One region of the Brevibacillus sp. FSL K6-0770 genome, then DNA from elsewhere that is predicted to be linked to it. Evidence: riboswitches for the same ligand, from Rfam matches in the RefSeq annotation. Region 1 holds a riboswitch; each other region holds the start of a gene.
The links. A riboswitch is a leader RNA that binds a small molecule or an ion and turns the genes downstream of it on or off. The one in region 1 is predicted to bind cobalamin.

Region 1 (6,866 bases):
AGACGGCGGCATAGCTGCCTGACACGATCAGGAGCGGAAACAGGATTCCCGCCAGCTTCAAATGCGATTCCCGCTTGACGACAGCGCGAATGACACGCTCCAGCCGCGTGATCCACCATCCGATGATCACCACCGGATGCGGCAAGCTGCGCGGGTCGCCTACCACCCGATCAATCAAGTATGCCGCGCACAATACCCACACTTCCGTCATGTTGTCCCTCTCTTTAGCTTCCCAGCCTTTGTCTGTGCCAGCGCTGCCCATCCCACTCCGCAAACAGCGCTTCTCCGTGCTTTAGCCCGTCTACTTGCCAGTATTGGCGCGGGTCTTTTGCAAGCCATGCCGCCTGAAACCAGCGAATCACTCCGCCGTGGGCAACCAATACGGTCGTTTCGTTTGGCTCCCGCTGTTGCCGATCCATCAGCTTGCACAACCAGCCGTCTACGCGGTGGCCCAGCGCTTGCAGGCTTTCCCCGTTGGGCGGACAGCAGTGAAAAGGATCGTCGTACCAGCGCGTAGCCCGCTCGCAATCCGCCTGCATCAGCTCGTCGTAGGTCAGCAGCTCCCAGTCGCCAAAAGACAGCTCCCGCAAAGCCGGAACAGAGATGATCGGCACATCCCATACGTCGGCCAGCGGTTGGGCCGTCTCCATGCACCGGAGCAAATCGCTGGCGTAGAGCGCATCAGGCCGTTCGATCTGGCGGGACAAGCGCTCTGCCAGTTCACTCGCCTGCCTTTTTCCATCTATGTTCAAAGGGACGTCGCTATGCCCGAGATATCTGTGTTCCCGATTGCTGTCAGTCTCGCCATGGCGTATCCAGACCCACCTCATAACCACCAACTCCCGACCAGTACAAGCAGCATGACCGCCTCGCTGCTCTCGATGACAGCCCCGTAGCAATCCCCGTTCAGCCCGCCCAGCTTGCGGGCAACCGAACGACAGAACAGCAGAGCGAACAAGCACGATCCAGCGATCGCCGCGACGACCTGCCAGCCGCCTGCCAGCCAGCCAACTGCGAGCAAAGCCACATAGCCGATGACGATCGCCCACAGCGACAATCCGGCGCTGATGCCTTTGCCGATCCCTTTATCCGCCGACAAGTACGGCCAGAGCCGAATGGCAAGCAGGACATGGGTCCGCGCCGCTGCGGGAACAAAAACGAGGAGCAGCCCCCAGCCTGGATGTGTCAGCTCTGTCAAAGCGCCCGCCTTGAGCAGCAGTAGCAAAAGCGCCGCCAGCACGCCAAAAGCACCCACGCGGCTGTCCTTCATGATCGCAAGCACTTGTTCTTTTGGCCTGCTGCTGCCCAATCCGTCCGCCAAATCCATCCAGCCGTCGAGATGCAGTCCGCCTGTGATGTACACCCAGACGATGAGCGTCAACACGGCGGCAAGCCACGGACTGAAGAGCGAAAGCCCTGCCTGGTGGACACCCCATAGCAAAATACCTATGACCAGCCCGACAGCCGGATACCAGTTGACGCTTTTTTTCCACGCCTCATCGGATGGGCGCAGCCACGGGACGGGAATCCGCGTAAAAAAGGCAATCGCGTGCCAAAATGCATTCATCCTTTGATCCTCCACGGGATTCCGGCCATTACCGCGTAGACGGCATCCGCCTGCCGTGCAGTCTGTTGATTGACATCCCCGAGCACATCGGCGAACCATCTGCCCAGCCGATTCATCGCCACTCCGCCCAAGCCGACCTCGCTGGTGACTGCGATCACTTTTTGCGGGGAGCGGCTGACGAGGGCAAGCCACGCCTCCAGTTCCTGCAAAAGCGCTTCGGTATGCTCCTGGCTGCGCCACTGCGCTTCCTCGACGCTCATCAGCCGATTGCTCACCCATGTCGACAAGCAATCAATCAGCACGACCCCGTAGCCTGATGCAACGCTCTCGTAGTCGCAAAGCCGCTCCCCTACCTCGACGCTTCCCCATTGACTTGGACGGCGCTCTTTGTGCCGCTCGATCCGCTGCTTCATCTCTTCGTCCCAGGCTTGCCCCGTTGCTACGTAAAGAACTCGCTCGCCAGCCTGTTCGGCCAGCTCTTCGGCAAAGCGGCTCTTGCCGGAGCGAACGCCGCCTGTCACCAACACCAGACTCAACGCTTGCCGCCCCTTTCATCCCGCACCTCGCGCAAGACCGCCATCAGGCGAGCATTTTCCGCACTTCCGCGAACCGCGATGCGCACGTCATGGGCAGTCAGTCCGGGATACATCGCGCAATTGCGGATCAGCACCCCTTTTTTGCCAAGCCATTCTTGCAACTGGGCCGCCGGCAGCTCCCCCGGCGAGCGAACGAGCAAGAAGTTCGCCTCTCCCGGCCACACTTGCCATCCCAGCTCCTTGCCGACGAAGTCGAGCAATTTGGCCCGCTCTTCGGCGATCAGGCTGCGGGTTTTTCGCTCGTACTCCTGCTCCATCAGGCACAGTTCCCCCGCCAAAAGGGCCAGCGCATTCACGCTCCAGCTCACTTGCTTTTGCCGCATGTTGGCGATCACGTCTGGATGGGCGATCGCGTATCCCAGACGCAGGCCGGGAATCGCATACATTTTCGTCATCGACCGCATCAAAATGACCCATGGAAAGCTCTCCAGGCGACTCGCCAGCGTAAACTGCCGTTCTTCCGCCACGAAATCGAGAAAAGCTTCGTCCACGACCAGCCAGGTGCCTGTCTCTGCCGCCCAGTCCGCCATTTGCAACAGCTCCTGCGGCTCGTACAAGATCCCGGTCGGGTTGTTCGGCGAGCCGACAAATACGAGATCAGCCTGTTCAAACAGCTTGTACAGCTCGGCGCGATCCGGCTTGTAGCCGTTCTCTGCTTTTCCGTAGCAACCAATGACACGCGCGCCAAACTGCTCGGAAAGCTCTGCATATTCCGAAAAGCACGGATACACGACGCCGACTGTCTCTGGTTGCAGCCCGAGAATCGCCAAAGCCATCGCTTCCGCCGCTCCATTGGCTGGCAAAAGATATGCTTCCGGCAGTCCGAGACGCTTCGCCAGCGCCTTGCGAAACTCGCGGTGTCCCGGGTCCGGATAGCGCAACACCGCAGACAGCGAATCCAGCAGCATGTCCCTGACCCGTTCCGGCATGCCGAGCGGATTGATATTGGCGCTGAAATCGAGAAACTCTCCAGGCTTTACGCCAAAGCGTTGCGAGGCGGTCAGCAAGTCGCCACCGTGACCATACGTTTCCAGCACGTTCATTAAAATTCTACCCCCAGCACTGCTGGTATTCCTTCGTCATAGTAATGCTTGAGCGGCTTCATTTCTGTCACCAGATCAGCCATGTCCATCACTTCCTGCTTGGCGCTCCGCCCCGTCACGACCAGATGCACATGGCTCGGCCTGTTTTGAATCGCTTCCAAAACATCCGAAAGCGGCAGCACATCGTCAATGGGAAAACGGTCGATCGCCAGCGCGTTGTTCAGCTCGTCCAAAATCACGACGTCATACGCTCCCGAAGACAGCGTTTCCCGGGCAAAAGTCCACGCCTCCTTGAGCGCTTCCCGATGCTCCTCTGGCGTCTTCGTCCACGTAAAGCCTACGCCCTTTTGCACGATCTCGATGCCGAGCTTGTCAAAAATGATTTTCTCTCCATACGTCCGCTCAGGCGACTTGATGAACTGAATCATAATCACCTTTTTTCCCCGCCCGGTCGCCCGTACAGCCAAGCCCACCGCTGCTGTCGTCTTTCCTTTTCCGTCTCCGGTATAGACCAAAAACAGTCCACGTTTATTGCTCACAACGCACACCCCCAGATTGAAGTGAAGACCTTGCTGTCATTTTGACCCTACATACTTTTCAGGGCCCCCGTCAGTTACCTAAAAAGGATAGTTTTCTCCAGCCCTTTTCAGGTACTTTTCGGGGACCCCATTGTCCAGTCCAAAAAGTGTCAGCGATTGCTTGTCAGGCGCACAAAAAAACGCTTTGTTTTCCAAAATCTAGAAGGAAAACAAAGCGCGGATAGCTGACAAAAACAATCCTCACCTCTTCCTTTGACCCGAAGGAAAACAGTGCATACACCAAAACAGGCAGGTTTCCTGGCTCAAGGATCATCACTCTTCTTCTCCTTCCCGCCTCGTAGTGGGGCAGTGGATGGCGCCGTTGCCAGGAAGAAGAGCTACTCTTTTACAGTGGCGGGACCGCGTTGGCATTTCACCAAACTTCCCTTTTAACCCTGTCTTTCACGAAATAAGCACTCGCAAAAACACAAGGACCTGTTTTCTATCCTATTCAAATGTCGTTCATTCATTTCAATAACACTCACTTGTTTTAATAATAGCAAATGCTACCGTGGATTCAAGCAAAAGCTGCAAATCGGAGAGGGAAAATGGAAAAACACGGAAAATCCGAGGGAGCGATTCTTGCAAACAACGAAAAAAGCCAGCCTGAGCTGACTTTTAAACTTCCCATCATTAACCAGCGAGGAAATCAGCCAAGATCACTTCCATGTCAAACGGGGTAATCCCCTCTTCCATGGAAAAAACCGTGTCTGCTTCCTCCATCCGGTCGGTAATCGTCCCTCTCGCCTGTGCGTGCAGGGTGAACAGCTCGTGCAAGGTCGGCTTCACAAGTGTCGTCAGCGCGCGGCCCATCCATTCGATACCGCCGCCATTTGCCTCTACGTTGTTGACGAAGCGCGGATGCGAACGCAGCGCGATGTCCGTCCAAATGACTTTTCGCTCTGCCAGATCGAGAATGACCGGGAGGCAGATCGTCGAACGGGCAGCGATGTCGGCTTTATCCTGAACTGTCAACGGTTCAAAAACTTCGCCGGACTCGGGCTGACTGCGGATCATCCAGCCTGCGAAGCACTCCGGCAAATCGCAATACGGCTGGCTCGTAAACGAGTTCAGTGACATCACGACATAGCGCCCGCCGTATCGAAGCACTGACTCGATATCGACATCGATGAACTCGCACGCTCCGTTCGGCGCCTGTACGACATCGCCGCTATGGCAGGCGCGATACTTCGCGGACCGCAAATTGGTGTAGGACACATGCTCCATGTACGTCCACTTCTCGTCATACAGGACAGCGGACAAATCGATATCTACCCGCCCGGTAGGGACATCGTTGACGATCCCTTCCTTCCACCAGGTGAAAAAGCGGATCGTGCTCCCCTCGGGGATCGGCAGTCTGGAGCCGCGCGCTATCGTGCGCAACGCCTTGCTTGCCGATCTTTGGGAAAAAGGCACCAGTTGCTCGTGCAATTGCGGGTCGATATAAACTTTTCCGAGAGTAGGCAAGGCAGAAAAGCGCCGAATCAATACCTCGCGACATATCCCGGCTGCACGCGCGCGCTGTTCATCCGCCAGCTGCGGAAGCATATTGGGGATCGCCTGTACTTTTGCCACTTCTCCTTTTGGAAAGAACGTTCGCCACTCACCGTATCGCTCCCGCTTGTCAAAGTGATTCATCACCTGCAAAAGGACGGGGGTCGATACAGAAGTCGCTATCTGCTCAAAGGAGCGCAACACCTGATCGCCCGCTTCCGTCAAGCGGAGCATGTGATCCAGCCGTCGGGCAAATTCACCTGGCCGTTGCATCAGCAATCTGGTCGCTTCTTTTATATCGCACGCCAGGATCGCCAGCTCGACCTGACTGTTGAAAGTCTCGATGCGCCGATTGTTGCGCAAAATATCAAACGCTTCCGCTGCCCGCGGATAACGGTCTTTGTATTCAAAAGGATGCAAAATCTCCCCGAGGCGAATCCAGCGGTTTTTATAGCGCTGCATGTCTTCCGCCAGGTTCGGGCTTGCTTCCAGCAATCGAAGCAACAGCCTGCGCTCGGCCCGTCTGAACTTGCGAAACTTCGCAGGGGCAGCCAGGCTGACATCCCCGTCGGACAGAGCCGTCGCCAGTCGCAGAACATCTGTTGACGTCTTGCAATACTTCGCAAAAAAGTCAGGCGGCATTTTGTCGGCCCGAAGCAACACGCTCGCCACGACAGCGGCATTTTCCTTGTGCGGGATTTCCGGCGGCAAAGCTTCCGCAATCCCTTTGCAACCGTGAATCAAGCCTTTCAAGTCTTCCTTGTCCTGAGCGGAGAGCGAGCTGTTCGCCCGCAGCATGTTCATGCCTATTTGCAGCAGCTCTTCGTCCGTTCCCAGTTGAATCACTTTCAAACGGGATTCTTTCAGGAGCGGCAGCCGCTTTTTCACTTCATGCACGGGAAGCTGCCACGTCAAGTAATGGATAATCGCCTGGAGGTACAGTTCCCCGTCGCTCGCTTCCATGACCTGGCGCGGGAAATTCGGATAAAAAGGCTTGAAGCGCCTGGAGGCACCGACCATGTCTTTTAAAACTCTCACTACCTCCGAGTAGAGCGGGAAAAATTCCGCTTCGGACAGCGTGCGGATTCGCTCGATCAGCTCCAGGGAAAACGTGTAGCCCAAGCTCTCCATATTGCGCAAGGCCGCAGCCAAGTAAGAGACAGGCAATTCATGCTGTCCCGCTTTCACAATCAGTTTGTTTTTCCGGCGAAGGTAGATTTGATTTTTCATCGGCAGCAATAAAAAAAATCAGGAAAGCAGTACCCCTAATATCCAAGTTGAGTAGAAGGAAGGTGTACAATAGCCTGATTTTTTTGTTCCTTTTGTCATTTTTATACATATTATCCTGTTTGCCATAGGTTGTAAAGGCTCTCCCGAAAAATAGGAGTTTCTTCACAGGCGGTCTGTTTGGCCTTGCATCCTTTCGATCAGGCACTGGAAAACAACCCCATAGTACAATAAGACAGCACCTGCCTGAAATGAAAAACATTGAGGACATGACAGATGAAAAAAATTCAGCAAATCATGGCGCTGGCTGTACTGCAAAGCGCTGTTTCCTTCGGCACTCCTGTCTGCGCACAGCCCGTCG
Region 2 (6,866 bases), 2.7 Mb from region 1:
CGGCTGATTGCGAATGTCGATCTGACTTTGGCGCAGCGAGAGGGGACGAAAACAATGACAGACAAACAGAAATTCGAAGGCTTCAAACAGCAGTTGATTCACGACAACGAGCAGCAGTACGGCGAAGAAATCCGGGCCAAGTACGGCGACGAGCGAGTAGAGCGTGCCAATCGGAAAATCAAAGAGATGAGCGAGGAAGAGTATGCGCAAGTCGAGCAATTGAACGAAAAGCTGCACGCGACGCTGAAGCAAGCGTTTGCCAGCGGCGATCCGGGCAGCGAGCTGGCCCAGCAGGCAGCCGATTTGCATCGCCAGTGGCTCAGCTTTTACTGGGACAGCTACAGCAAGGAGGCGCACGCAGGCGTGGCTCAGATGTATGTCGATGATCCGAGATTTACGGCTTACTACGACAAGGAGCAGCCTGGCCTGGCAGCATTCCTGCGCGACGCTGTCGTCATTTACACACAAGCCTAATGACTAGCGAAAAACTTCCCCTGAACCGCGCATGCTTTTGGCGGTTCGGGGGAGTTTTTTGTTTGGGCGCTATTTTTCTTTGTGTTTGTTATGTTATATAATTGTTCATTATCTGATACAAAATGCAAAGAGAGGAGCACTCTGGTGGAATCAATACAGACGATCATTGGAGCAAACTTGGAGACGATTCGCAAAAAGCGGGGCTTGAGCCTCGATAAAGTAGCGGAGCTGACAGGCGTAAGCAAAGGCATGTTGCACCAGATTGAGCGCGGCGATTCCCAGCCGACGGTGACGACCTTGTGGAAAATGGCAACAGGTCTGCAAGTGTCGTTCTCATCGCTGTTGAAGGCGCCGGACAGTGCCGTTTCTTTTGTGTCAATCGCAGACGTGTCGCCCATCATCGAAGACAACGGCTTGTGCCGGGCGTATTTGCAGTTTCCTTTTGATCCGATGACCAAGCTGGAAATGTTTCGCATCGAGCTTGACCCGGGGGCAAGCTACTCGTCGGCTCCACACAATGAAGGCGTCTACGAGTACATTACCGTCAGCGCGGGCGAGTTTTGCCTGAAAATCAAGGACGAGCTGTTTCGCATGTCGGAAGGTGACGGCATCCGTTTTGCCGGAAACGTTCCCCATCAGTACAGCAATGAAGGCGAAAAGCAAGCCGTCATTCAGGTCGTGATGTATTACGCAGAGCCTTAGCTATAACCATACCTGTCGTTCATTTAACGAAAACGTGTAAAAGGAAAGGAGCAAAACTAATGCAGCGATTAAAAGAAAGCGCGCAGAAAGTGCAAGCGAGATTGCAACAATTGGGGTATGACAATCAGGTGGTCGAACTGCCGGACAGCACCCGCACAGCAGCGGAGGCAGCGCAAGCGATCGGATGCGAGGTCGCGCAAATTGCCAAGTCGATCATTTTTCGCCGGAAGACGACGGACAAGCCTGTTCTGGTCGTGGCAAGCGGCACAAACCGGATTGACGAAAAGCTGCTCGCGCAATGGATGCAGGAGAAGCCGGGAAAAGCAGATGCCGATTTTGTGCGCGAAAAAACCGGATTTGTCATCGGCGGTGTCTCGCCCGTCGGACATCTGGAACCGATTGAGACGTGGATTGATGAGGATTTGCTTCGCTTCGAAGTCATCTGGGCGGCTGCCGGGCATCCGAACGCTGTTTTTTCGCTGACGCCAAAGCAACTGGTACAAATGACGAATGGCGAAGTAGCGCGCATCGCTTCCCGCCCGTAACCAGCCAAGAAACGGCAAAGCCCTCTCGAATCCGGGCACGATCAATGGTAAAGTGGAAATATTCACACGATATCAAGTTGGCAGGGGGAGAAAAATCGATGCAACCTACTGAACCGATTTCCTTGGGGCACCGCATCCATCTGATTGACGGCTTTGACATGGGCTGGGCGGAGCGGACGGGAACGTATGTAATAGCAGAGGAACAATTGACGCTTGTCGAGACAGGGCCAAGCCCGTCCGTACCGTACATTGTGGCAGGATTGCACAAGCTCGGCTTTTCGCCGGAGCAAGTCAAATACATCATCGTGACGCACATTCATCTGGATCACGCGGGTGGGGCAGGCTTGTTTTTGCGCGAATGCCCGCAGGCCAAAATCGTGGTGCATCCAAAAGGAGCGCGCCATCTGGTGGACCCGAGTCGCTTGATTGCGGGAGCGAAAGCCGTTTACCAGGACGATTTCAACCGCCTGTTCGATCCGATTGTGGCGATTCCCGAGGAGCGAATCTTGGTGCGAAAAGACGGAGACACCTTGCCGATCGGGCCGAACTGTGTCCTTGAATTTTTGGATTCGCCCGGCCATGCGAACCATCATTTCAGCATTTACGATCCGGTTAGCCGCGGCATGTTCACAGGTGATACAGCGGGCGTTTTTTATCCGCAACTCCAAAAAGACGGATTGCATTTCGTTTTGCCGTCCACGTCTCCAAACCAGTTCGATCCGCAGGCGATGCTTGCGTCTATCGAGCGTTTTCGCAAGCGCGAACTCCAGCGTATCTACTTCGGGCATTTTGGCATGACGGAAGAAGTGGAGGACGTCTATCGGCAAGTGGCAGAGTGGCTTCCCGTATTCGTGGCAGAAGGCGAGGCGGCCGTTTCCGCCGGGCTTGGCACGGAGCAATTGGGGGACAGGCTGTTCGCTCTTGTCAGCCAGCATCTGCAAGCGCGCGGCATTGCCGAGCAGCATGAAGTGATGAACGTCCTGCGACTGGATTTGCAGGTGTGCGCGATGGGAATTATCGATTACTTGCACAAGCGCAAGCAGTAATTTTCGTCGGTTAGGCAAAAGGCTAGTGGCTGCTGCAGGTTGACGGGTAGCCTGGACCTGCGTTTTGCTGCAAAATGACGCATTCTTTTTTTGGCCAAGGAATGCTATGATGGTGGGTGAGTCTTAGCTTGCAGGTACAAACAACTGAATACAGCAAGCAGGTGCCTCGTCTGTCATGGGCGAGGTGAAAAGGGAAGCCGGTGCAAATCCGGCGCGGTCCCGCCACTGTAAAGCGGCTGTCGCAAGCCGCAAGCCAGGAGACCTGCCTGTTTGCATGATGTGCCTGCGCCTTCGCGGAAAGGTTCGGCCCGTTCAGGACTTTTTGGCGTGACCAGATCGTCCTGGCAAGTCGACCCTTTTGTTTCCCGCTGGAAGCGAAGGGGTTTTTCTATGCTAAGAATCAACCAGTTGCCCAGAAAGGAAGTTATACATATGAAACGTTCGTGGAAACTGCTCATGCCCCTGGTCATTGCTGCAAGCTTGGTCGGCTGCACAGGCAATGGCAACACGCAAACAGCCCCTGCTCCAAAGACAGAGGCGCCACAGACAACACCACAGGAAACAACGGCCAAAGCCACTGTCTACCCGCTGACGGTCAAAGATTCGACGGGAAAAGAAGTGACCTTGCAAAAAGAGCCGCAGCGGATTGTCTCCACCTCTCCAGGTGAAACGGAGATTTTGTTCGCACTCGGCCTGAACGACCGGATCGTCGGGGTGTCCGACTACGACGATTATCCGGCAGAAGCTGCCACGAAGCCGAAAGTGGGCGGTGTCGTCAAGCCGAGCGAAGAGGCGATTCTCGCCCAGTCGCCTGATCTGGTCATCGGCGGAATCTCGATGGATGAGCCTGTCGCTGCGAAGCTGAAAACGTTAGGCATGCCTGTTTACGTGACTCACCCGCAAAAAATGGATGAGATATTTGACAACATTTTGGCGATGGGTGTCATTACAAACAGACAGGAGCAGGCGGAAAAAGTAGTCGCAAGCATGAAGCAGGACATCGCGCGCGTGCAGGAAGCGGTCAAAGCGGTGAAGCCGGAAGACAAGAAAAAAGTGTACCTGGAATTTTCGCCGGGCTGGACGGTAGGCAAAGGGGAATTTCTGGATGAGCTGATCTCACTGGCAGGCGCGACAAACATTGCCGCTGATACCCAAGGGTGGAACCCGATCAGCGAAGAAAAGATTTTAAAAAGCGATCCTGACGTCATTTTGTATGCAAAAGGCATTACGGACGACAAGACAGGGAAAAAGCTGGAGGACATCATTGCGAACCGCAACGGTTGGGACAAGATGAAGGCGATCCGCGACAAGCAGATTTTCGGGATGGAGCAAAATTTGCTTTCGCGCCCGGGACCGCGGATTACCCAAGGTTTGATCGAGGTAGCCAAAGCGATTTACCCTGATCTGGTGAAATAAAATGAAGAAGCAGTTGCTTTTATGGGGAGGAGCCAGCAGTCTGATTCTGCTGGCATCGGCGGTAGTCAGCATTTCGATGGGAGCGGCATCGCTTCCGCTTTCGCAAGTATGGCTGATCTTGTTGCATCAGCTCCCCGGCATGTCGGACTTGGTTGCCGTGACATGGCCGGATTCGTCCGAGCAAATCGTGATGAAAGTGCGCTTTCCCCGCGTCATCCTGGCGATTCTGGTAGGGGCTTGCCTGTCGCTTGCGGGCGCCGGATTTCAAGGGGTGCTGCGCAATCCGCTCGCAGACCCGTTTACGATGGGAGTGGCATCCGGAGCTGCTGTCGGTGCCGCTTTTCTGATCCTGTTTGGCTTGCAATTCGCTTTTCTCGGGGAATGGAGCACGCCTGTGGTCGCCTTTTTGACGGGGCTGTGCAGTCTGTGGATTGTACTGTCGCTGGCGAAGACGCAGGGCAAGCTGCAAACAGAGACGCTCATTTTATCCGGGGTCGTCATTCAGGCGTTTCTCGGTTCGCTCGTCTCTTTTATGGTGTCCTTGTCGAACCAGACGGTGAACGAAATCGTCTTTTGGCTGATGGGCAGCTTGTCGTTTCGCGGCTGGGCTTTTACGTATGTGCTGATTCCGTATGTGCTGATCGGCGTAATCGTGCTGGTTGGCTATGCCCGCTCCTTGAACCTGTTTGCCCTGGGTGAGCGTCAGGCGGCGCATCTGGGCGTCAATGTCGACAAGACGAAGCTCATTATTTTGCTCGTATCGACTTTGTTGACGGCGGCAGCGGTTTCGATCTCAGGGATCATCGGCTTCGTTGGCCTCGTCGTACCGCATCTGGTGCGGATGCTGGTCGGGCCGGATCATCGCATCCTGCTGCCGATGTCGGCGATTGGCGGCGGCATCTACGTCCTGTGGGCGGATACGCTGGCGCGGATGCTGCTCGTTCCTACGGAAATCCCGCTCGGCGTCGTGACCGCGTTTTTGGGAGCGCCGTTTTTCGCCTATTTGTTGAAGCAAAACAAACGAACCGGAAGGAGGTAGCTACGATGATCCACGTACGAGGTTTGCAAAAAGCTTACCAGGATGTATCGGTTTTAACAGAAATCGATTTTGACGTGAAGCGGGGCGAGTTTTTCGGCATCATCGGTCCGAATGGCAGCGGCAAATCGACGCTGCTGAAAATGATCTCCAGCGTCATTGCCCCTGATGCGGGAGAGATTACGCTCGCTGACAAGCCGCTTGCCCGCTATACGCGCAAAGAGCTGGCTCGTGTTCTCGCCGTACTGGAACAGGAAGGGCTGCCTCCTGTCGGTTTCCGTGTCCGCGAAGTGCTGGAGATGGGACGCTTCCCTTATCAAAACTGGCTCGGTGAGGAAAAGGATGACGTCACGCCGCTGATCGAGGAAATCATGCAGCTGCTGGGGCTTGTGCCGCTGGCGGAGCGCACGCTGGATCAGCTGAGCGGCGGGGAGAAGCAGCGCGTGGCTTTGGGCAAGGCGCTCGTGCAAAAACCGCAACTGCTGCTGCTGGACGAACCGACTACGTACCTCGATATCGGTTACCAGATTCAACTGATGGATATTGTCCGCAAGTGGCAAAAGACGACGCAAGTGACCGTCGTGGCAGTTCTGCACGACTTGAATCTGGCGTCGCTCTACTGCGACCGCATCCTGATGCTGCACAAAGGAGTGCAGATTGGGGTAGGAACGCCGCAAGACATGCTGCAAACGGACAAGATTGAAGCGGTGTACGGGACAAGACCGATCGTCATGGAGCACCCTGTCCATCATTTGCCGCAAATCATGCTGCAATCCCGGGCGTAAGGAGACGTTGGAATGATCGTACTTGTGACAGGCGGTGCGCGCAGCGGCAAGAGCACGTTTGCGGAAAAATATGCGGCTCATCTGGGAAAAGCAGGCGTCTATATCGCCACCGCGCAAGCTTTTGACGAGGAGATGCGCGAGCGGATCGCAAGGCATCGCGCGCGAAGACAGCAAAGCGGCTTTCTGTGGGAGACAGTCGAGGAGCCTTATGCACTCACTGACGTGATTCGCTCGTTGCAGCAGCGAGACGAGTTCAAGCAAAATCAGGCAGTCGTGCTGGTTGATTGCCTGATCGTCTGGCTGTCCAACTGGCTGATCCGCCACGAACAGGAGCAGGCAGTGGAACGCACGCTTGCACAGGTAGATGAGCTGATTGCAGCGCTGCAACATTTTCCCGGAACGATTTTGTTCGTTACGAATGAAGTCGGAGACGGGCTGGTTCCGGAGTATCCGCTGGGACGCATGTTCCGCGATTTGGCGGGCCTGATGAACCAGCGCATGGCGGCGGCAGCCGATCAGGTTTTCCTGCTCACGGCAGGCATTCCGCTGGAGATCAAAAGCAAGGCGTTTCGCTTTTAGGAAGGGGAAAAGACGGTTCGAGTCGTCTTTTTCCCTTTTTTATGCTATAATATAAGAAAAGCAATGGAAGGGATCAGGATACCATGCGTCCCCATAGGACGATCTGGAAACGTTTTGACCTCTCCTACATCTAGCTTCGTAGTAGTCGATCGTCACTTGGACGACCAATCTACTACGAAAGCGAGGCCCTTTGTATGAGTAGCGACTTATACTTGCGATGTTCCTCCGTAGTCGGTTGGTCGTCTGTGCCAAAACCGACAAAAATGCGAGGAATCGATGATGA
Region 3 (6,866 bases), 1.6 Mb from region 1:
GATACAGCCCGTTCTCCTGCACTTTTTGCTTGAGAGAAGCCCAGTCCTCTGGCGTCGGAATGTGCACGCCCTCGAACAGCTGCTTGCCTTTTTCCGTACGCGGACGGTAATCGGTTGCGAGATATTTGTCAAAATAAGTGCCCTTGGCGTACTCCGACTGCTCAAAGCCCATGAAGGTTTCCCCTTTTGCCTTGGCAATCTCGGCGCTCATCTCCAGCGAGTAAAAGTTCATCATCATGAAGAACGTGCGGGCAAAATCTTTTGCTTCTTCACTCTCATACGCGATTTTGTTTTTCGCGAGGTAGCCGTTGAGGTTCATCGCCCCCAATCCGACAGAGTGCAGCTCGCGGTTCGCTTTTTGCACGCCCGGCGCATTTTCCACACGGGTTACATCGCTGACGGACGTAATCGCTTCGATGCCTTCGCGCACGGATTCACGGATTTTTTTGTGCTCCATCACGTTGACGATGTTCAGGGAAGCCAGATTGCAACTGATGTCGCGGCGGATAATGTCTTCCTCGCCGTAATTCGTGATCGTAGTAGTCTCCTGCAACTGGAAAATTTCCGTGCACAGGTTGGACATTTTGACCGCTCCAATATCTTTGAGCGCGTGGTTTTTGTTCGCATTCGTCTTGTTCATGATGTACGGATAGCCCGATTCCATCTGGATCATCGCGATCTTGGTAAGCATCTCGCGGGCGCTCATGACGATCTTTTTCTTGACGCGCTCGTTTGCGACCAACTCGTCGTACATCTGATCGAGATCCAGATCATCCAGATGAACGCCGTATTCCTTGTAGACCGAATAAGGAGCGAACACGGTCAGAGGCTTGTTCTCCTCTGCCAGCTTGTAAAACACATTCGGCACAATCAGGCCGATCGACAATGTCTTGATCCGCGATTTTTCGTCAGCGTTGATCTTTTTGCAATCGAGAAACTCGTTGATGTCCCAGCCAAAAATGTTGTAATAAGCTGCCCCGGAGCCTTTGCGCTGTCCCATCTGGTCGGCGTAGGAAAACGCATCTTCCAAAAGCTTGAGTACAGGCATGACGCCTTTGGCTGCGCCCTCGACGCCTTTGATCGGCTCTCCCCGCCCGCGAAGCTTGGACAGATTGACCGCTACGCCGCCGCCGATTTTCGAGAGCTGCATGCAAGTTCCGAGCACGTAGTTGATCGAGTTCAGGGAGTCGTCCATTTCCAGCAAGAAGCAGGAGACCATTTCCCCGCGGCGGCTTTTCCCTGCATTGAGGAATGTCGGTGTAGCCGGCTGGAGACGCTGCTCCATCATGGAAACAGTCAGGCGCTTCGCAAGCTCGAAGTCTCCGCGGCCGAGCGAGAGAGCAACAATCGCTACCCGATCCGGGTACTGTTCCAAATACGTGGACTTGTCGTCCGTTTTCAGAGCGTAGTCTTTGTAAAACTTGGAGATGGCCATGTACGACGCGAATTGAAAACCAGTGTCATGCGCCAGTCGGAAAACTTCGTCGACCTGTTCAACGGTGTAGTCCTCATACACATTTTCATAAAAATCATGCTGGATCAAATAGTCCATCCGCTCTTTGACACTGTTGAAGGTCATGGTCTTCGCCTGCACTTCCTCCATGAAGACGGCGACTGCCTCTCTGTCTTTTTCCAATTGGTAAAACCCGTCGTTTCCACGCTGCATTAGTTGGTTGTTCAATTCAATGTGCCGCAATTGCTGCCACCCCACTCGTAAATTGTTCCACGTCACGGCCGGTACCGGACAATTCAAACTTGGAAATCACCGGAACGCCATACTGGATCGCGATTGTATCTGCGCTTTTGGCAAAGCTGGTGCCCCAGTTGCGATTGCCGCTGGCAGACACTCCGCGCAAATAGACATGATTTCGCTTCAGGAAACGGTCCACCTTCTCTGGCACCTGCCCGAAGCCTGTCGTGTACGTCACCAGGATGAACGGCTCGTCTAGCACCATCTCCGGATCGATTTCCACGCGCGGCAGATCGATTTTGTTTACGAATCGTCTCACGTTTCCTGTTTTTGAATCAAAAGCGATTATCATGTCCCTCATCCTTTACTGCAATTGTATACTTTTTAGCCAAAGTAAAAGCGCATTCGACGCCAAAATGTCGAATGCGCATGATGATTCCCATCGTATCCATTCAACATGACAAACGAATGGAGCGCTCGAACACTTCCCTATCTTCCGTAGGTTACACAGTGCTTGCAGTCAGGCAGGTCTCCTGGCTTGGGGTCATTGCTCCATTTGGCCTTCCCGATTGGCTCAATCAGTGGCGATCACAAGCAAATGGAACTCTCTCATCACAGTGGCGGGACCGCGTCGGAATCTCACCGACTTCCCTATTAAGTCTACCAAATATAGCGTGGTAAACACCTGTCCGCATCAATATGTAGTTGGTAAAACTTACTTTACCTCAATATATCGTAGGAGTCAAGCTTGGCATGTTCAATTTTCGTAGTGATAATCTCTCTCATTTCTCTATTGCCAATCTCTGGTTTTCGTCCATATAATAGGTTTCGTGTACATAAAAGTTGACGCCTACGGACGAATGGAGAGTGACCCATGATGGACAGTACGACTTACGAGGCAGTAGCGATTCCCCGTTCCCAAACGAGAAAAATAACATACAACGATCGTACGTTCCACCTATTTGTGAGCACGCCAGACACAGCCCCGCCGCCAACAGGCTTTCCTGTCATCTATTTGCTGGACGCCAACTCGGTTTTCGGCACGATGACCGAAGCCATTCGCCTGCAATGCCGCGCTCCTGAAAAAACAGGCGTGCAACCAGCCATCGTCGTCGGCATCGGCTATCCGACGGAAGCGCCCTTCCATCCGTCCCGCTACTACGACTTCACGCATGTCGTTCCGCAAGACGAGCTGCCCGCTCATCCGCGCGGCGGAGAATGGCCGGAAATGGGCGGCGCCGAAGGGTTTCTTTCGTTTATCGAGAAAACGGTGAAGCCTGCTATCGAAAAAGACTTTTCCATCGACACCTCGCGCCAGACGATCTTCGGTCATTCTCTCGGCGGCTTGCTGGTGCTGCACGCCCTGTTGACGCGGCCGCACGAGTACCAATGCTATATCGCCGGCAGCCCGTCCATTCACTGGAACGAAAGCGTCCTGCTCGAAGAAGAGCGGCGCTTGCCTGAACGGCTTACAGACGAGCTGAAAGTCAGAGCGCTCCTGACGATCGGGGAACTGGAGAACGACGGGCGCTTCCACGTCAACGTCAAAGCTGAGGCCATGGCAAAAAGGCTGTCCGCTCTCGGCACAGGCCAGATACAAGCCACGTTCCGTCAATTCCCGGACGAAAATCACACCTCTGTCTTGCACGTCCTGATCAGCCACGCGATCCGCTTCGCATCCAAAACCGCTGCCCGCTAACCAGGGCAGCTTTTTCTTTTCCCAAAACCGGCCAACAACCGCTCCACGCACGCAAAAAACCGCCCATACGAAACATATGAGCGGTCATGCACGCATTTCTGCTCTTTTTCGGCTTACTGGAGGGACAACACCTTGTTGATCTGCGGCAGCTCTTCAATCGCCGCTACAACTGTTGGCGTAATCTCTTCATCCGTGACGCAAACAAGCAGGGCGTTCTTCCCTTTTTGCTCGCGCGACACGTTCAGCTTGGAAATATTGATTTCGTGGTCAGCCAGTTTGCGGGATACGTCGTAAATGACCCCGGGATAGTCGGTATGGTGCACCAAAAGACCGTGACCGCCCGGCGGAATCCGACAGGCGCAGTAATTGATCTCACTGATGTACACCTCGCGCCAGTCCTGGGCGAACGTATATTTGTTCGCGCCCACGCGCAAATTCGCCAAATGGTTGGCGTATTCGCCAGAGCTGTTTTGCACGGAAACGCCGCTGCCCAGCCCTTCCAGAAGCAAGGATGCGATCTGCTCTTTGTTTTCATGGGCCAAAATGCTCAAGGTTGCCCCTGCAAGCTGCGGCTCCAGTCTGCTAATCAATTGGGCCAACTCACGAAGTCCAGCGTATTGGGTCATGTAATGCCCTCACTCTCCCAGTCAAGGTTATTCTTCATTTCGGAAGAATCCACTCTTCCGGCTCTTTGATGATGGAGGAATGGTTTTCGGAACGGTACCAAGCTGTCAGGCTTTCCCCGTCCTTTTTGTACACAATGCGGTAAATCGTATTGCCTTTTCCGCTTTTGGCAAAAGGGCTTTCATCGGCAGGAACAGCGGTCACGCCGCCCGGTTCAATCACGCCGCCTTTTTCCTTGATGACAGCCTGGATCGTCGCCATGTGCTCACTGCTCGTAGCCGACATTCCCATGTAAGCGAGAAACCCCAAGAGGAGTGCTCCCGCCAAAAACGAAACGATAATCACTTTGGATTTTTTCGTTGCATCCACCAAGCGCTTCCCCCGTATATTAATTCTCTTTATCTATCGAACGCACCTTGTCGATCGTTCCTCCGCCGAGACAAACTTCGCCATCGTAGAAGACGACGGCCTGTCCAGGAGTAACGGCTTTTTGCGGTTGAGCGAAAACGACCTCTATGGTGTTGCCTTCCTGCACGTGTACCGTCACTTGCTGATCCGGCTGACGATAACGGAACTTCGCGGTGCAGACAAACGATCCAGTTGGCTTGTTGGCGCTAACCCAGCTCACGTCTGTCGCCAAAAGACTGCTTGAGTACAGGCGGGGATGATCGGAGCCTTCCCCGACAATCAGTGCGTTGCGTTCCAGATCCTTGTCCACGACAAACCACGGTTGACCGCTCGTGCCGTGTCCGCCGCCGATTCCAAGCCCTTGGCGCTGACCGAGCGTGTAGTACATCAGTCCATCGTGCTGCCCGATCACGGTTCCCTCGACAGTCTCGATATTGCCGGGCTTCGCTGGCAAGTAGTTTTGCAAAAACTCGCGGAAGTTGCGTTCGCCAATGAAGCAAATCCCTGTGCTGTCCTTTTTCTTTGCGGTGTAAAGCCCTGCTTCCTCGGCAATTTTGCGCACCTCGGGCTTTGGCAAATGTCCGATGGGAAACATCGTTTTGGACAACTGCTCCTGGCCGAGCACGTTGAGGAAATACGTCTGGTCCTTGTTGTTGTCCGCGCCTCGGATCAGCTTGTACTCCCCGTCGATGAATTTCACCTGCGCATAGTGGCCTGTCGCGATGTAATCGGCTCCCAGGTCCATCACTTTTGCCAGCAGTTCGCCAAACTTGATTTCGCGGTTGCACATGACGTCCGGGTTCGGAGTGCGCCCGCGTTTATATTCATCCAAAAAATACTGGAATACTTTATCCATGTATTCTTTTTCAAAATTGACGGTGTAATATGGAATGCCGATCTGTTCACAGACGCGCCGGACATCCTGGAAGTCTTCTTCCGCCGTGCAGTGGCCGAATTCATCGGTATCATCCCAGTTTTTCATGAAGATGCCGATGACGTCATATCCCTGTTGCTTGAGCAGGTAAGCCGTCACGGAGGAGTCGACTCCGCCGGACATGCCGACAACGACGCGTGTGTCTTCTGGTCGTTTCATAGTCTTTCTCCTCTTGATTCAATTTGTTCTTCTACAGATTACCATGTTTCGCAAAACAATTCATGTTTTGTTGCACTTTTCCCCGCTCCATGCCAAAAACACCTGCCGCAACTCTTGTGGCAGGTGTCGATGCGAGATGATTTTCAGCTCACTGGGACGTCTCATCCTCGATTTCCGAACGGAAGCCTTCTGCACTTTCTGCACGACGCTCGTTCTTCGCCTCGATGTCCGCACGTTCCTTGGCGGAAATCTCCCCTGCGTGCGCAGCCAGATAGTCATTCGCCTCGTTGATATTTTCCTCTGTATTTCGCGCCATTTCTTGCAGCTTGGCAGCGTTGTCAGAGCGATCATCCGGTTTTGCCATCACAATTCCTCCTCTGGTTCCAACTAGATTCACTACCTGTACCATTGTTCTCCGTTCACGCCAGAAGTATGTATGATAAACTGGTAGCATCTGATTTTGGACGAAGAGGAGTTTGACCGATGGCTTCCCTTGATTTTCTGGAACGAAAGCTGTTAAAAATCATCGCGGAGACAGACCCGGTGCGGCTCAAGCGCCAATGGGTGAGCAGGCATGCCGAGCCGTTCCCCGAAATCGAGCAGCGCAAAAGGATCGCGCTATTGCTGCGCAGACTCGACAAGCTGCCTGCATCCAAGCGCGAGGAAGTGCGCGATTTGCTGAATCAGTTCAACTGGAACGGATAAGCCGGATAAACGACTAGCGAATAGACCCGCCGATGCGCCAATGCCCGTCCACTTTTTCCATCCGGCGAATATCGGCAATGGCATCGTGATTGAGCGGACCGTAAATATGCGGATAAAGCAGTCCGTCGCTCGCCTGCTCGTATTTGATCGGAGAAGCGGATTTGCTCTCGTCGACTACGAGGACGAACAACTCCCCTTCAAATGCGCCGTATACCCGGTCCGCTACCTTCCCCAACAGCTCGTCGCCTTTTGTGGCATGAATAAAACCTTCCTGCTCGTAGTCGCGGGGCAGGTAATGCTCCTTCTCTTTCCACTGTTCCCAGTAAGCTTTTGGCACCATGCAATAAATGATCGATTCCTGCATCGAAAGTATGTCTCCTTTTTCGCTTGCGCTTTATTTGTTTCCCATCGCTTTGTTGACATGCCGCATGGCTTTATCGAAAAACATCTGGTCAAATGCCCCTTGATCGAACTTCCATTCAATGAAGTTTTTCAATGAATGCAAATCCACCCACGCATCCTTCGCTTGCGGATTGCGGTTAGGCACTTCACCCGTAATTTCTCCCTCGTAAACCAGCTTGGCCATCTCGTTTGGGTGCATCCCGATTTGATAGGCGATCTGGTGCAGCGCTATTTTCATCGAACTC

Region 2: it holds a riboswitch for cobalamin, as region 1 does, so the genes downstream of both, NST23_RS18215 (ABC transporter substrate-binding protein) here and cobO (cob(I)yrinic acid a,c-diamide adenosyltransferase) in region 1, are expected to answer to the same signal.
Region 3: it holds a riboswitch for cobalamin, as region 1 does, so the genes downstream of both, nrdI (class Ib ribonucleoside-diphosphate reductase assembly flavoprotein NrdI) here and cobO (cob(I)yrinic acid a,c-diamide adenosyltransferase) in region 1, are expected to answer to the same signal.

Annotation. Positions count from the first base shown of each region.
Region 1 is NZ_JBBOBQ010000001.1:1,200,293-1,207,158, reverse strand. It holds gene cbiB (adenosylcobinamide-phosphate synthase CbiB) at 1-211, opposite strand, end outside; gene NST23_RS06130 (histidine phosphatase family protein) at 225-830, opposite strand; gene cobS (adenosylcobinamide-GDP ribazoletransferase) at 827-1,567, opposite strand; gene cobU (bifunctional adenosylcobinamide kinase/adenosylcobinamide-phosphate guanylyltransferase) at 1,564-2,094, opposite strand; gene cobD (threonine-phosphate decarboxylase CobD) at 2,100-3,206, opposite strand; gene cobO (cob(I)yrinic acid a,c-diamide adenosyltransferase) at 3,206-3,745, opposite strand; cobalamin riboswitch at 4,016-4,237, opposite strand; gene NST23_RS06105 (TerD family protein) at 4,418-6,508, opposite strand; gene NST23_RS06100 (copper amine oxidase N-terminal domain-containing protein) at 6,782-6,866, shown strand, end outside.
Region 2 is NZ_JBBOBQ010000001.1:3,864,345-3,871,210, reverse strand. It holds gene NST23_RS18235 (MerR family transcriptional regulator) at 1-474, shown strand, start outside; gene NST23_RS18230 (helix-turn-helix domain-containing protein) at 619-1,176, shown strand; gene NST23_RS18225 (YbaK/EbsC family protein) at 1,236-1,721, shown strand; gene NST23_RS18220 (MBL fold metallo-hydrolase) at 1,820-2,767, shown strand; cobalamin riboswitch at 2,910-3,051, shown strand; gene NST23_RS18215 (ABC transporter substrate-binding protein) at 3,200-4,183, shown strand; gene NST23_RS18210 (FecCD family ABC transporter permease) at 4,185-5,222, shown strand; gene NST23_RS18205 (ABC transporter ATP-binding protein) at 5,228-6,004, shown strand; gene cobU (bifunctional adenosylcobinamide kinase/adenosylcobinamide-phosphate guanylyltransferase) at 6,017-6,583, shown strand; gene NST23_RS18195 (YitT family protein) at 6,860-6,866, shown strand, end outside.
Region 3 is NZ_JBBOBQ010000001.1:2,781,525-2,788,390, reverse strand. It holds gene nrdE (class 1b ribonucleoside-diphosphate reductase subunit alpha) at 1-1,696, opposite strand, end outside; gene nrdI (class Ib ribonucleoside-diphosphate reductase assembly flavoprotein NrdI) at 1,683-2,042, opposite strand; cobalamin riboswitch at 2,197-2,394, opposite strand; gene NST23_RS13665 (alpha/beta hydrolase) at 2,568-3,389, shown strand; gene NST23_RS13660 (ACT domain-containing protein) at 3,503-4,015, opposite strand; gene NST23_RS13655 (hypothetical protein) at 4,050-4,382, opposite strand; gene mnmA (tRNA 2-thiouridine(34) synthase MnmA) at 4,402-5,514, opposite strand; gene tlp (small acid-soluble spore protein Tlp) at 5,663-5,878, opposite strand; gene NST23_RS13640 (hypothetical protein) at 5,998-6,219, shown strand; gene NST23_RS13635 (DUF952 domain-containing protein) at 6,233-6,583, opposite strand; gene NST23_RS13630 (hypothetical protein) at 6,614-6,859, opposite strand.